One region of the Variovorax frigidus genome, then DNA from elsewhere that is predicted to be linked to it. Evidence: riboswitches for the same ligand, from Rfam matches in the RefSeq annotation. Region 1 holds a riboswitch; the other holds the start of a gene.
What was found. A riboswitch is a leader RNA that binds a small molecule or an ion and turns the genes downstream of it on or off. The one in region 1 is predicted to bind glycine.
Positions count from the first base shown of each region.

Region 2: it holds a riboswitch for glycine, as region 1 does, so the genes downstream of both, ACSFBC_RS21760 (FAD-dependent oxidoreductase) here and gcvT (glycine cleavage system aminomethyltransferase GcvT) in region 1, are expected to answer to the same signal.

Region 1 covers NZ_JBPJZF010000004.1:387,793-394,986, forward strand. The annotation lists gene ACSFBC_RS14100 (TRAP transporter large permease) at 1-565, shown strand, start outside; gene ACSFBC_RS14105 (AraC family transcriptional regulator) at 553-1,329, opposite strand; gene ACSFBC_RS14110 (MFS transporter) at 1,456-2,646, shown strand; gene ACSFBC_RS14115 (hypothetical protein) at 2,733-3,245, shown strand; glycine riboswitch at 3,285-3,359, shown strand; glycine riboswitch at 3,380-3,492, shown strand; gene gcvT (glycine cleavage system aminomethyltransferase GcvT) at 3,540-4,712, shown strand; gene gcvH (glycine cleavage system protein GcvH) at 4,776-5,147, shown strand; gene gcvP (aminomethyl-transferring glycine dehydrogenase) at 5,189-7,194, shown strand, end outside.
Region 2 covers NZ_JBPJZF010000007.1:223,862-231,055, reverse strand. The annotation lists gene ACSFBC_RS21785 (TraB/GumN family protein) at 1-925, shown strand, start outside; gene ACSFBC_RS21780 (DUF2946 family protein) at 937-1,314, shown strand; gene ACSFBC_RS21775 (copper chaperone PCu(A)C) at 1,438-1,932, shown strand; gene ACSFBC_RS21770 (PhaM family polyhydroxyalkanoate granule multifunctional regulatory protein) at 1,995-2,657, shown strand; gene ACSFBC_RS21765 (FIST signal transduction protein) at 2,697-3,962, shown strand; gene ACSFBC_RS21760 (FAD-dependent oxidoreductase) at 3,976-5,199, opposite strand; glycine riboswitch at 5,277-5,383, opposite strand; gene ACSFBC_RS21755 (helix-turn-helix domain-containing protein) at 5,577-6,311, opposite strand; gene ACSFBC_RS21750 (hypothetical protein) at 6,412-7,194, shown strand, end outside.

The sequences.
Region 1 (7,194 bases):
CTCGGCGGTGGCGGTGTTCTACGCGCTGATCGTGGGCGTGGTGATCTACCGCGAGATCAAGCCCAAGGATCTGTACGTGATCCTGCGCAAGTCGGTGCTGTCGTCGGCGGTGATCATGTTCATCATCGCCAACGCAGGGCTGTTCGCGTTCCTGATCACGCGCGCGGGCGTGCCCGACGCCATCGGCCACTGGCTGCAGGAGGTGCTCAAGTCGCCTGCGATGTTCCTGCTGGGCGTGAACGCGGCGCTGTTCGTCATCGGCATGTTCATCGAGACCAGCGCGGCCATCATCGTGCTGGCGCCGATCCTCGCGCCGGTGGCGGTGCACTTCGGCATCGACCCGGTGCACTTCGGGCTGATCATGGTGGTCAACCTGGCCCTCGGCATGATCACGCCGCCCTTCGGCGTGAACCTGTTCGCGGCCTGCACGGTGGCGCGCATCTCGCTCGACCGCATCGTGAAGCACCTGATTCCGTTCGTGCTGGTGATCCTCGCCTGCCTGATGGTGATCACCTACGTGCCCTGGGTCTCGCTGGCCCTGCGCGACCTGGTCTACGCCAGGTAGTCGCGGCGCAGGTACACGCTCGGCGGCACGCCGAGCGTGCGCCGGAACATCGCCGTGAACGCGCTGGGGCTCTCGTAGCCGTGCGACAGCGCCACCTCCAGGATCGACGCGCCGGCCGCCAGTTTCGGCAAGCTCAGCAGCAGCCGCGCCTGACGGCACCAGGCGCCGAAATTCATGCCCGTCTCGCGCTGGAACAGCCGTGCCAGCGTGCGGGGGTTCATGTGCAGCCGCTGCGCCCAGTCGTCGAGCGCGGCGGGCAGCGACGGGTCGCGCACCAGCGCTTCGCACAGCGCGGCCAGGCGCGCATGGCGCGGCATCGGCACATGCAGCGACAGCACGGGCGCGGCCTCGATCTCGTCGAGCATCAGCTCCATCACGCGCTCGTCGCGGCCGCCCGGCGCGTAGTCCAGCGGCAGCGAGGCGGCCGTGACGATCAGCGCACGAAGCAGCTCGCCGACCTGGATCACGCGGCATTGGCGGCCCAGGTCCGCCCGCATGCCGGGTTCGACGAAGACGGTGCGCATGCGCACCGCGCCCGCCATCCGGATCTGGTGTTCCATGCCGCCCGGCACCCACACGCCGCGCCCCGTCGGCACCACCCAGCTGCCGGCGGCGGCGCTCACGATCATCACGCCCGAAATCGCGTGGATCAGCTGGCCGCGCCGATGCGTGTGCGGCGGAATGAAGGCATCGCCCTCGGGGTCGGTCGCCAGCACCGCGACGGCGCGCGGGGTCGACTCGCCCTCTTCGGGCCGCAAATTCAGCGGCGGGATCGGTTTGTCATTCTTTGTCCATTTCGCGACGATTCTTGCCGATTCATAGCGAGATGATCCTTCCATCGCTTCCTACGATGCCTTTTTCCTCCAGGCACACATGAAAGAAGCGATCGAATGAACAAGCGCCGACTCGGGCTGCTCACCGGCACCCATGCCGTCAATGACCTCTACCAGGGCCTCGTGCCCGCCCTGCTGCCCTTCATGGTGCTGGAACGGGGCTACAGCTACACCGCGGCCGCCGGCCTGATGCTGGCCGCCACCGGCCTGTCGAGCGTGGTGCAGCCGCTGTTCGGCCTGTACGCCGACCGCCATCCCCGCAGCTGGCTGGTGCCCACGGGCTTCCTGGTGGCGGCGCTGGGCGTGGTGCTGGCGGGCATCAGCCACGACTACCTGCTGACCTGGATCGCGATCGCGCTGTGCGGCCTGGGCATCGCGGCCTACCACCCGCCCGCCACCGTGGCCGCACGCGCGGCCGGCGGCGCGTCGCAGAAGGCGATGAGCGTGTTCTCGGTGGGCGGCACCATCGGCGCCTCGTTCGCGCCGGTGCTGGCCGCCACGGTGGTCGGCGGCGGCGGCCTGTCGCGCAGCTACCTGCTGGGCTTGCCGGCGCTGGCGATGGGGGTGGTGTGGCTGGTCGCCAACGCCGGCCGCGGCGCCGCCTCGGCGGCCACCGCAGCCGCCGCGCGCCAGACCCGCAGCGAAGTGCTCAAGCCGCACAACGACTGGCGCGCCTTCGGCCTGCTGGTGGCCACCATCGTCGGCTGGTCGATTCCCTACGTCACGGTGCTGTCGATGCTGTCGCTGCGCATCACGCGCGACCTGCACGGCACGAGCTTCCAGGGCGCAGCCGCCTTGACGGCTTTCACCGCCGCAGGCGCCGTCGGCACGCTGCTCGGTGGCTGGCTGGGCGACCGCATCGGCCGCATGGGCACGATCCGCACCGGCTACCTGCTCGCCCTGCCTGCGCTGGCCGGCCTGGTGCTCGCGCCCAGCGCGGGCTGGGCCATGGCCTGCACGGCGCTGCTCGGCCTGTGCATGTTCCTGCCCTTCGCGGCGCAGGTCACGCTGGCGCAGGACTACCTGCCGCGCAATCCCGCCACGGCCAGCGGCATCACGCTGGGGCTGGCGCTGTCGGTCGGCGGACTGGTGTCGCCGCTGTTCGGCATGCTGTCGGACGCACGCGGACTCGGCGTCACGCTGACGGTGGTGCTGGGCGTGCTGTGCGTCGCAACGGTGCTGGCCTTGCGGATGCGCAACCGGTCGATGCAGCCGATGGTCCCGGCGGTGGAAGCGGCCGCGGCCTGAACCCTTTGGCTGTCACCGAAAAATCATGAGGATGTCATCGCGCTGCGCCATGCTCCGGCCCTCGATCCCCGAAGGCTGTGGTTGCCATGTTTCCCTCCAAGACCGACAAGGCGCGCGACGAACTGCATGGCGGGCGTCGCACGCTGAGCCAGCGCGAGCGTGCGCTGCTGCTCATGGCCGACGGCCGGCGCTCGCTGAGCGACTTCAGCCCGCTGTTCGCCAACCGGGACGAAGCCGCGCAGGCGATCCAGACGCTGATGCAGCGGGGCTATCTGGAGGCAGCGGGCACCGTCTCGGCGGCGCCGACCGCCGTGCCGCTGCCGCTCGGCACGGCCGCCGACACCTTCGACGGCAAGCGCTCGCTGGCCACCACGCGCATGTTCCTGTTCGACATCTGCGAACGCATGTTCGTGCGCCGCGACCCGGGGCTCGCGCAGCAGATCCGCAATGCGCTGCGCGAAGCCCGCGAGCGCGAGCCGATGCTGGAGATCGCCGCGCTGATGCTCGCCGAGGTCGAGAAAAGCGCCGGCCCGGAACGTGCCGACGCGCTGCGCGAGCGCATCGACCGGCTGCTGCCGCTCGTTGAAATCGTTCACTGACGCGCCGCCCTGCTCCCGGCGATCCACTACACTTGCGGGGTCAGGAGAGAGCCCCGCGCGACGGGGCCGCCGAAGGCGCAGGGGATTCCCGAACGCTCAGGCAAAAGGACTGACGAGGCGCCGGTGACCACCGGCGTTTCCTTGCTGGAGAGAGGCCGCCGTACCGGAAACGACGCAGCGGCCCACCGAAGGAGCAACCCCCGATCGTGGGGCGAATCTCTCAGGTAAAGCGGACAGCAGGGGTGGCCCGTGGCATTGCAGCCATGGATTTCGACTGCCCCTTTGGAGTGCCGCCTGGTGACTTCTTCCGCCCCCGCTACCGAACTTCTCCAGACCCCGCTGCACGACCTGCACGTCGAACTCGGCGCCCGCATGGTGCCCTTCGCCGGCTATTCGATGCCGGTGCAGTACCCCACCGGCCTGATGGCCGAACACAAACACACGCGCACCGCCGCCGGCCTGTTCGACATCTCGCACATGGGCCAGTTGCGCCTGGTCGGCCCCGACGCCGCGGCCGCCTTCGAGACCCTGATGCCCGTCGACGTCGTCGACCTGGCACCCGGCAAGCAGCGCTACGGCCTGCTGCTGAACGACGAGGGCGGCATCCTCGACGACCTGATGTTCTTCAACGAAGGCCACGATTCGCTGTTCGTGATCGTCAACGGCGCCTGCAAGGTGGCCGACATCGCCCACATCCGGCAGCAGATCGGCGCGCGCTGCGAAGTGCAGCCTCTGCCCGACCACGCGCTGCTCGCGTTGCAGGGCCCGCAGGCCGCGGCCACGCTGGCACGGCTGTCGCCGGGCATCGAGCGCTTCGTGTTCATGACCGGCGGCGCGGTGCAGATCGGCGGCATTCCGGCCTTCGTCACGCGCAGCGGCTACACCGGCGAGGACGGCTTCGAGATCTCGGTGGCCGCGAAAGACGCCGATGCGCTGGCCCGCCTGCTGCTGGCCCAGCCCGAGGTCCAGCCCATCGGCCTGGGCGCGCGCAACTCGCTGCGACTCGAGGCCGGCCTGTGCCTCTACGGCAACGACATCGACACCACGACCACGCCGGTCGAGGCCTCGCTCAACTGGGCGATCCAGAAGGTGCGCCGCACAGGCGGTGCGCGCGCGGGCGGCTTCCCGGGCGCCGACAAGGTCCTGGCCCAGCTGGCCGCCGCGACGACCGGCGCCGCAGGCCACACCGACCACGACACCCTGAAGCGCAAGCGCGTGGGCCTGGTCGCGCTCGAACGCATCCCGGTGCGCGACGGCACGCTGCTGCAGTCCTTCGAAGGCCACGCCATCGGCACCGTCACCAGCGGCCTGCTCGGCCCCACGGCCGACCGCTGCATCGCCATGGGCTATGTCGCCACCGCCTTCGCCGAACCCGGCACGCGCGTGCAGGCCCTCGTGCGCGGCAAGCCGGTGCCGATGGAGGTCTCGACCCTGCCCTTCGTTCCGACGCATTACTACCGCGGCTGAACCCCGCGGCGCCGGCTAGGCTCTGCACCCCTGAACATTTTTTCCACGAGGAGTTTCTTCACCATGAGCATCAAGTACACCAAGGACCACGAATGGGTCGCGGCCGAAGGCGATGCCGCCACCGTCGGCATCACCGTGCACGCGCAGGACGCGCTGGGCGACGTGGTCTTCGTCGACCTGCCCGAAGTCGGCAAGACCTTCGCGCAGGGCGAAGTCGCCGGCGTCGTCGAGTCGGTCAAGGCCGCGGCCGACGTGTTCATGCCCGTGTCGGGCGAGATCGTCGAAGTCAACGAGGCGCTGCGTGCCGACCCCTCGCTGGCCAACAGCGACCCGCTGGCCAGCGGCTGGTTCTTCAAGGTCAAGCTGAGCGAGCCCGCGCAGCTCGATGCGCTGCTCGAAGCGGCCGACTACGACAAGTTCGCTTCCGAAAGCTGATCCCGCTTCTGCTTCTTCGTCCCCGTCTTTTCTTCACCGCCATGTCGACCACCTTCCCCACCCTGCACGAACTTGACACCGCCGACGAGTTCATCGCCCGCCACATCGGCATCGAAGCGGCGGACGAGGCGCGCATGCTGCCGGTCATCGGCTCGGCCACGCGCCAGGCGCTGATCGACGGCATCGTGCCCGCGGCCATCCGCCGCTCGAAGCCGATGCAGCTGCCGCCCGCGGTGAGCGAGGCCGATGCGCTGGCCGAACTGAAGAAGATGGCGGCGAAGAACAAGGTGGCGCGCAACTTCATCGGCCAGGGCTACTACGGCACGCACACGCCCGGCGTGATCCTGCGCAACGTCCTCGAGAACCCGGCCTGGTACACCGCCTACACGCCCTACCAGGCCGAGATCTCGCAGGGCCGCATGGAGGCGCTGGTCAACTTCCAGACCATGGTCTGCGACCTGACCGGCATGGCGATCGCCAACGCCTCGATGCTCGACGAGGCCACCGCGGCGGCCGAGGCCATGACGCTCGCCAAACGCAGCGTCAAGAGCAAAAGCAACATCTTCCTGGTGGCGGGCGACTGCCATCCGCAGACCATCGAGGTGCTGCGCACGCGCGCGGCGCCGCTGGGCATCGAGATCAAGGTCAGCACCGCCTCCGAAACCCTGCCGCACCTGATGGCGAGCTGCGAATTCTTCGGTGTGCTCGCGCAGTACCCGGCCACCACCGGCCAGGTCCACGACCTGCGCCCGCTGGCCGGCCATGCGCACGCCTGCGGCGCGGCCCTGTGCGTCGCGGCCGACCTGCTGGCGCTCACGCTGCTCACGCCGCCCGGCGAGTGGGATGCCGACATCGTCTGCGGCACCACCCAGCGCTTCGGCATGCCGATGTGCAACGGCGGGCCGCACGCGGCCTACCTGGCCTGCCGCGACGCGTTCAAGCGCTCGCTGCCGGGCCGGCTGGTCGGCGTGAGCGTCGACGTGCATGGCGCCCCCGCCTACCGCCTCGCGCTGCAGACGCGCGAGCAGCACATCCGGCGCGAGAAGGCCACCTCGAACATCTGCACGGCGCAGGTGCTGCCGGCCGTGGTGGCCAGCATGTATGCGGTCTACCACGGCCCCGCGGGCCTCTTGCGCATCGCGCAGCGCGTGGCCGCGCTCACGGGTGTGCTGGCCGCGGGCCTGGAGCAGATGGGCTTCGAGCTGGCCCACGCCACGGCCTTCGATTCGCTCACGGTGAAGAGCGGCGACGGCACCTCGGCGATCCTCGAACGCGCCCGCAGCGCGGGCGTGAACCTGCGCCACCGGCTGCAGCAGCACCTGGGCATCTCGCTCGACGAGACCCACACGCGCGCCGACGTCGAGACGCTCTGGGCGCTGTTCGTGCGTCCCGGCACGCCGATGCCGCGCTTCGACACGCTGGCCGAGACCGCCGAGGTGCGCATTCCGCAAGACCTGCGCCGAACCAGCGCCTTCCTCACGCACCCGGTGTTCAACACCCACAAGAGCGAGACCGCGATGCTGCGCTACATCCGCAGCCTCTCGGACAAGGACCTCGCGCTCGACCGCAGCATGATCCCGCTGGGCAGTTGCACGATGAAGCTCAACGCGACCAGCGAGATGATCCCGATCACCTGGCCCGAGTTCGCGAACATCCATCCCTTCGCGCCCGCCGACCAGCTGCAGGGCTATGCCGAGCTCGACGAACAACTGCGCGCCTGGCTCTGCGAAGCCACGGGCTATGCGGGCATCAGCCTGCAGCCCAACGCGGGCTCGCAGGGCGAGTACGCGGGCCTGCTCGCGATCAAGGCCTTCCATGCCTCCAAGGGCCAGGGCGGCCGCAACATCTGCCTGATCCCCTCGTCGGCCCACGGCACCAACCCGGCCAGCGCGCAGATGGTGGGCATGCAGGTGGTGGTGACCGCCTGCGACGCACAGGGCAACGTCGACCTCGACGACCTGAAGCGCGCCTGCGAAAAACACAGTGAGCATCTGGCCGCGGTGATGATCACCTACCCCAGCACGCACGGCGTGTTCGAGACTCGCGT
Region 2 (7,194 bases), on a different contig from region 1:
GGTCTTCGGCATCGCCGGCGCGGCGCTGGCGGCAGATGCGCCGGCCGTCTGCGTGCCCGCGGCCACGGCCTCATGGGACGAGGTGCAGAACGCCTCGAAGCAGGCGCAGGACCGGGGCTTCCTGTGGCGCCTCGAGAAGGGCGGCCACACCTCGTGGCTGTACGGCACCCTGCATGTGGGCAAGCCGGCCTGGGTGCATCCCGGCAAGAAGGTGGGCACGGCGCTGCGGCAGAGCGAGGTCATCGCGCTGGAACTCGACCTGTCGGACCCGGCCACGCTGGCGGTGTTCGCCGCGCCGCTCGATGCCGCCGCCGTGGCCCGCATCCTCACGCCCGATCGCCAGCGCCGGCTCGACCGCCAGATCGCGATCGCCTGTCTGCCGGCCGATGCGCTGGCGCGCCTGCGGCCGATCCTGCAAGCCAGCACGCTGGCCGGACTCGCGGTGCGCCACCAGGGGCTGTTCGCGGAATGGGGCAGCGAGCATTTCCTCGGCCTGCACGCCCGCAGCCAGGCCAAGCCGATCGTCGCGCTCGAGGATGCGCGCACGCAATTGCGAGCGCTGGCGGGGGACAGCGAGGCCGACGAGATCGCGCAGGTCGACGAGATGCTCGACGAACTCGAGTCCGGGCAGGCGAGCGCGCTCGGCGCCGAACTCGCCGAGGTCTGGGCTTCCAGCGACTGGCAAAAGCTGTCCGACTACCGCCGCTGGTGCGACTGCGTGAAGACGCCGGCTGACGAGCGCGCGCTGAAGCGGCTGCTGGACGACCGCAACCCCGGCCTGGCGGACGGCATCGCTCGCCTGCATGACCAGGGACGCCGCCTATTCGCCGCGGTTGGCGCGCTGCACATGGTCGGGCCGAAGGGCCTGCCGGCCGTGCTGGCGGCCCGGGGCTTCCGCGTGACGCGGCAGGTGCCGGCGCCATAATCGCCGCTTCCATGCCTGCCGTCCTGCGCCACGTCCTTCGCCTCTGCCGTCTCGGCGTGCTCGGCCGTTTCGTGCTGTGGGGTTTCGTGCTGTCGCTCGGTGTGGCCGCGGCATCGCCGCTGGTGCAATCGCAGGCGCTGGAACTCGTGTGCTCCGGCGTCGGCACCGTGAAGATGGTGGTTCACACGATCGACGGCCTGCAGGAGGTCGGCGCGAGCCACATCGACTGCCCGCTGTGCCTGCCGGGCGGGGCGCCGCCGCAGGCCGCGTCGCAGCGGCCGGGGCCGGTGCTGCTGCCCATTGGACGCCTGGTGCGATCGGTCGAGGCCACGCGCGTGGCGCTCGCCGCCGCGCCGCTGCCGGCCCGCGGGCCGCCGCTTCGCGCCTGATCCGTTTTTCCGTCTTTTCCGCGCCGGTGCCTGCCGCTCGCGCGAGACACCGCAGGCCCTGCACCGCAGACCGCCGCCGCCCGTTCGACCCCCGACGTTTTCCTGTCTCCAAGGAGTTTCCGCATGACTTTCATCACCCCCTTTCGCAGCGCCGCAGCCTGCATCGCCATCGCAGCCAGTGTTTCGGCCTGGGCCCAGACGGCCGCGCCGGTCGACGTGCAGGACGCCTGGGTCCGTGCCGCCGTGCCTGGACAAAGCGGCACCGGCGCCTTCATGAAGCTCACGGCCCACGAAGGCCTCAAGCTGGTCGGCGCGACCACGCCGGCCGCCGGTGTGGCCGAAGTCCATGAAATGAAGATGGAGGGCGACACCATGCGCATGCGCGGCGTGTCCGGCGTCGAGCTGCCTGCGCACCGCACGGTCGAACTCAAGCCGGGCGGCTATCACCTGATGCTGATGGACCTGAAGCAGCCCATCGTCAAGGACGCGACCTTGCCGATCACGCTGCAGTTCGAGGACGCCAAGGGCGCCAAGAGCACGCTGGCGCTGAACGTGCCGGTGCGCAGCGTCGCTCCGGGTGCCGCCGCCGGTGCTGCGGCACCGGCCCACCGCCACTGAGGGGGACCGCCGCGCGCCAGCGGCCTGGGGTAAGCTGGCGCCCACCACTGCCGGAGACAGCCATGAGCGACGCGAATTCCCCTTTTGCCTTCAGTCAGTTCGTTCCCGGCTTCGACTTTCTCAAGGGGCTGGCCGGCAACGCAGCCTCCGGTGGCGGCACCGCCACCGGCATGCCCAGCCTGTCGAACTGGGTGGCGCCGACGCTCAGCGTCGAGGAACTCGAAAAGCGCATCCAGGAGCTCAAGACGGTGCAGTACTGGCTCGAGCAGAACGGCCACGCGTTGAAAGCGACGATCCAGGCGCTCGAGGTGCAGAAGATGACCTTGTCGACGCTGCGTGGCATGAACGTGCAGATGGAAGACCTGGCCAAGGTGTTCACCCGGCCGGCGGCGACGGCGACCGAGTCGGCCGTCGCTTCACCTTCCCCTGCGCCTGCGCCTGAACCGGCGCCCGCCCCCGCCGCCGAGGCCACCGACGAGAAAGCATCCGCGGCGCCAGGCGTGGTCGATCCGCTGCAGTGGTGGAACGCGCTGACGCAGCAATTCCAGCAGATCGCCAGCACCGCGATGCAGGAGGCGGCCCACGCCAAGATGCCGGGCGCGACACCGACACAGCCGCACGCAGCGAAGCCGGCGACCAGGAAGGCGCCCGCCCGCAAGACCGCCCCGCGCAAGGCCGCGGCCAAACCTCCCGCCGCAGCCGCGCCCCGGCGCGCGCGCGGCTGAATCCCTTCTTTTCTCTCTCCAGGACCCCGGACCGCGCGCATGAAGCTTTTTCCCACCGGCCACGCCACCCATCCGCAATGGCGGATGGCGGCAGGCCTCGCGCTCGCGCAGTTGCGCGCGCAGATGGCGCTGCCCGACTACGCCGCCGCCCCCACGCTGGGCCTGCTCTACATCACCGACCACTATGCGGCCGAGGCGCAGGACATCCTCGACCACCTCGGGGCCGAATTGCCCGAAATCACCGACTGGTCGGGCACCGTGGGCTTCGGCGTCGCGGCCAACAATGCCGAGTACTTCGACGAACCGGCGCTGAGCGTGATGCTGTGCGCGCTGCCCAGCGACCAGTACCGCGTGTTCTCCGGCGTGGCGCCGCTGGGCAGTTCGGAGATGAGCGGCTTCGAGGCGCACACGGCGCTGGTGCATGCCGACCCGGGCACGCCGGAACTGGCCGAGCTGGTCGGCGAGATGGCCGGGCGCACCGACACCGGCTACCTCTTCGGCGGCCTGTCGTCGGGGCGCCGCGGGGCGCTGCAGTTCGCACTGGGCGGCAACGGCAACATCCGCGGCCACGGCGCGGCCCGCGGCGTGTTCTCGGGCGGCATGTCCGGCGTGGTGTTCAGCGAAGGCGTGCGGCTGGTGTCGCGCGTCACGCAGGGCTGCGAGCCGGTGTCGCGCGAGCGCGAGATCACCGAGGTCGACGGCAACCTGCTGCTTCAGCTCGACGGCGAGCCCGCGCTCGACGTGCTGCTGAACGACCTGCAGATCTCGCTCGAGGCGCCGCAGGAGGCGATCGAGGTGGTGCGCGCCACGCTGGTCGGGCTGGTCGACGCCGGCAGTGACGGCATCCGCCGCACCGGCGACCTCGGCGCCGACGTGCTGGTGCGCCACATCATCGGCCTCGACCCGACGCGCCGCGGCATCGCGATCGCCGACACGGCCGAGGCCGGCATGCGCATGAGCTTCTGCCGGCGCAGCCCTCAGGCCGCGCGTGCCGACCTGATGCGCATCTGCGCCGAGATCCGCGAAGAGCTCGAGCCCGAGGAGCAGACGCTGGCCACGGCCCGCGCGGTCGCGGCCGGCGAGGCCGAGGCCGCGCCGCATCCGGCGCGCCGCATCGCGGGCGCGGTGTATGTGAGCTGTTCGGGGCGCGGCGGCGCGCATTTCGGTGCGCCAGGCGCGGAGATGCAGATCGTGCGGCATGCGCTGGGCGATGTGCCGCTGACCGGCTTCTTCGCCGCCGGCGAGATCGCCCGGCACCACGTGTACGGCTACACCGGCGTGTTGACGGTGTTCGTCGCCGACTGAGCCCGCCCGGGGCTCAGCCCTTGGCGAAGGCGAATTCGACCTCGGGCAAAAGCCCGCTCACGATGCGTGCGATCGACTTGCCCGCGCCGCAGGTGTTGACCCAGCCCTGCGCGCCAGGGGCCGTGTTGAGAAACAGGTTGCGCAGCGGCGTGCGGCCGATCAGCGGCATGCCGCTGGCGCTGCGCGCGTGCAGCGTGCTGGAGAACTCGGCGCGCGAAGGGTCGACCACGCCCGGCAGCAGGGTCTCGACCCGCGCCAGCATGCGCGCGAAGTGCGCCGAGTCGGGGAGATCCTGCGCGTCGGTGGCGAGGCGAACCATGCAGCACACGCGCAGCCGTTCGCCCTCCGGGGTCTCGATGCGCCGGATGCGCAGGCGGCCTTGCCGGTCGTTGAGCATTACCTGCGGCGCCCGTGCCATGTCCTGGATCGGCACCACCATGACGTACTCGCGCATCCGCCGCAGCGGCATGGCGATGCCCAGCGCCCGCGCGTGGGGGACGCTGCCCGTGCCCAGCGCCAGCACGTACGCATCGGCGCGCAGCCTGCTGTGCTCGCCGTCGGCATTGGCCAGTTCCACCTGATCGATGCGGCCCTCGTGCGCATGCAGCTTGATCACCGAGTGGTTCATCAGGAAGCGCACGCCGGCGGCGCGGCACATGAAGGCGAGGCTGGCCGCGAACGCCGCCGGGTCGCGCGAGATGTCTTCGTGGGTGTACGCAGCGCCGGCGAGCTGGCCGTGCAGATGATCGAGCGAGGGTTCGATGCCGATGGCCTGATCGGGCGACAGCAGCTGCAGCGAGCAGCCCAGCGCCTGCAGCCGGCCCACGTTGTGCGTGAGAGCCTCGAAGGCCTTGGCATCGGTGTAGACGCGCATCCATCCGGCGCTGCGCAGGTCCTGCGACACGCCGGCTTCCTTGCGCAGCTCGTGCACCGTCTGCCGGCTGTAGGTGGCGAGGCGCACCATGTGCTCCAGGCGCGCGGCCGGCCGGTGGCGCACACCGGTCAGGTAGCCGGACACGCGGCGCAGACGGCGGCGCAGGCCGTCGATTGCCGTGCCGCACAGGCTGCGCGCGGGCGGCGGCGCCGGCGGCGCGCGCAGGGGGGCGCTGGCCATGCCGCGGGCCTTGGCGGCAGGTGCCGCATGACGGTCGATCACCGTGACCTCATGGCCGAGCTGCTGGAGGTAATAAGCCGAGGCGACGCCGAGAAGACCGCCGCCTAGAACGATCACGCGCATGGTCCGATTCCTTGTGGGAAGGCACAAACGGCGGACCGCCGCACTTCGCAGTGCGGGCCAGGTCCGGGGTTCAGGTTGCCGCTCCCTCTGTCCTGGGTACCTGAGAGATTCGCCCGCTGCGCCTTGCAACGGGTTTGCTCCTTCGGTGCATCGCGCGGGGCGATGGCTCTTCAGACGGCGAATCGAAATGAGGCAGTCGTCGAACCGGCTGGGCGGTTCACCTCGGCGTTCATGGGAGTTTGCGCGTGCGGTGGGGCCGGAGACCCTCTTTTCTGCAGAAATAGGAGTTTACCCGTCTTGACAAAATAAATAAATCTGCATTCGATATAGGTCGAATATGAATCGAAACATGCGGCATCGGCGCCACATGCCGATTTTCAATTGCGGCGCAGGCGGGTGAAGGCCTCGAATTCCCAGTTGCGCATGCCCAGCAGCAAGGTGTAGCCCTCCCGGTCGTCGGGCGAAAGCTTCTGATCGGTCTGGTGCTGCTGGGCGAAATCCTGCGCCACGCGTTGCAGCCGTTCGAGGAAGGACGGCGCCAGCGCCCGGCTGATCGAGCCATGCACCAGCAGCAGTCCCTCTGCCGGCCCGTCGAAGCCGCCGCTGTAGTAGTCGAGCACGACGTTGTCCCGGAAGAAGTTCATCACCGGCCCGTGCGGGCGCCAGCGGAAGGTCTTGGCCAGCTTGAGCCGGTAACGGTTGAGCGGCCGCAGCTCGATGATGCCGATGCGGTCGAGCTGGGCGAAGCAGGTGATGCATTCGGCCTCGCTCAGGCGGTAGGCGCCGACGATCTGCTCCAGCGTCCACTGGCTCAGCACGCTGATGGCGACCAGGATCAGCTTCTTGTCCCGCACCACCGCCTTTTCCTGTTCGAGCGTGAGTTCGCGCAGCAGCGGCTGGGCGTCGGCCACACGCCGCGCGAGCTCGGCAAAATCCATCTTGAGGGCGCGGCAGATCGCATCGACCCGGCTCAGCGGCATGTCGGACTTGGCCAGCATGCGCTTCACGCTGGACTCCGCCATGCCCAGCGACCGGGCCAGATCGGCATAGGTCATGCGGGCGTTCTTCAGTTCGTTCTTCAGGGCCTGAACCAGATCGACAGTGGTGCTCATGGGTGAGAGGGTATTACAGGACGATACCGAATGGGCTCGATCGATGAACCGTATCGATTTTCGATGCCAGGAAAACACCGCAGACGCCTAGATTCGAGCCATGAACCGATCTTTTCGCCGCTTCTTCCCCGCGCTCGACGGCCGCGAACGTGCGCTGCTGGCCGTGCTGCTGCTGGGCGTGCTCGTGGCCGCTCTCGGGCCGGCGCTGCCGGACCCGATGGCGGGCGCCGGCTTTGCCGACGGCCGCCACTGGCTGGGCCTGCCCCATGCGATGGACGTGCTGAGCAACCTGCCGTTCGCGCTGCTGGGTCTCTGGGGCCTGGTCCGGCTGCACCGCCTCCAGGCCTCGCCGGCTGGCGAGGCCGGCCCGCGGCGTTGTGCGCAACTCTTCTTCGCGGGCCTGGTCTTCACCGCCGCCGGCTCGGCCTTCTATCACCTGCATCCCGATGCCTTGCGGCTCACGGCCGACCGCCTCGGCATGGCCGTCGCGTTTGCCGGCATGGTCGGGCTGGCGGTCGGCGAGCGCGTCGGCCGGCGTGCCGGTTGGCCGGCGGCCTGCGCCATGCTCGTGGCCGGCGGGTGGGCGCTGGCGGTCTGCCACCTGCGCGGCGACGTGCTGCCCTGGGCCGTGCTGCAGTTCGGCGGCATGTTGCTGGTGCTCGGCCTGGCGCTGCTGCGGCCGGTGCCGGGCGCGCTCGGCCTCCGGCTCGGGCTGGTCATCTGCTGCTACGGGTTGGCCAAATTGCTGGAGCTCGGCGACGAGGTGATCTACCAGGCCACCGGCCAATGGGTGTCGGGCCACAGCCTCAAGCACCTCGCGGCGGCCTGCGCCGCATGGCCGGCCTTGCAGATGCTTCATGCATGGCGGCAGGCCCCTGCGGCA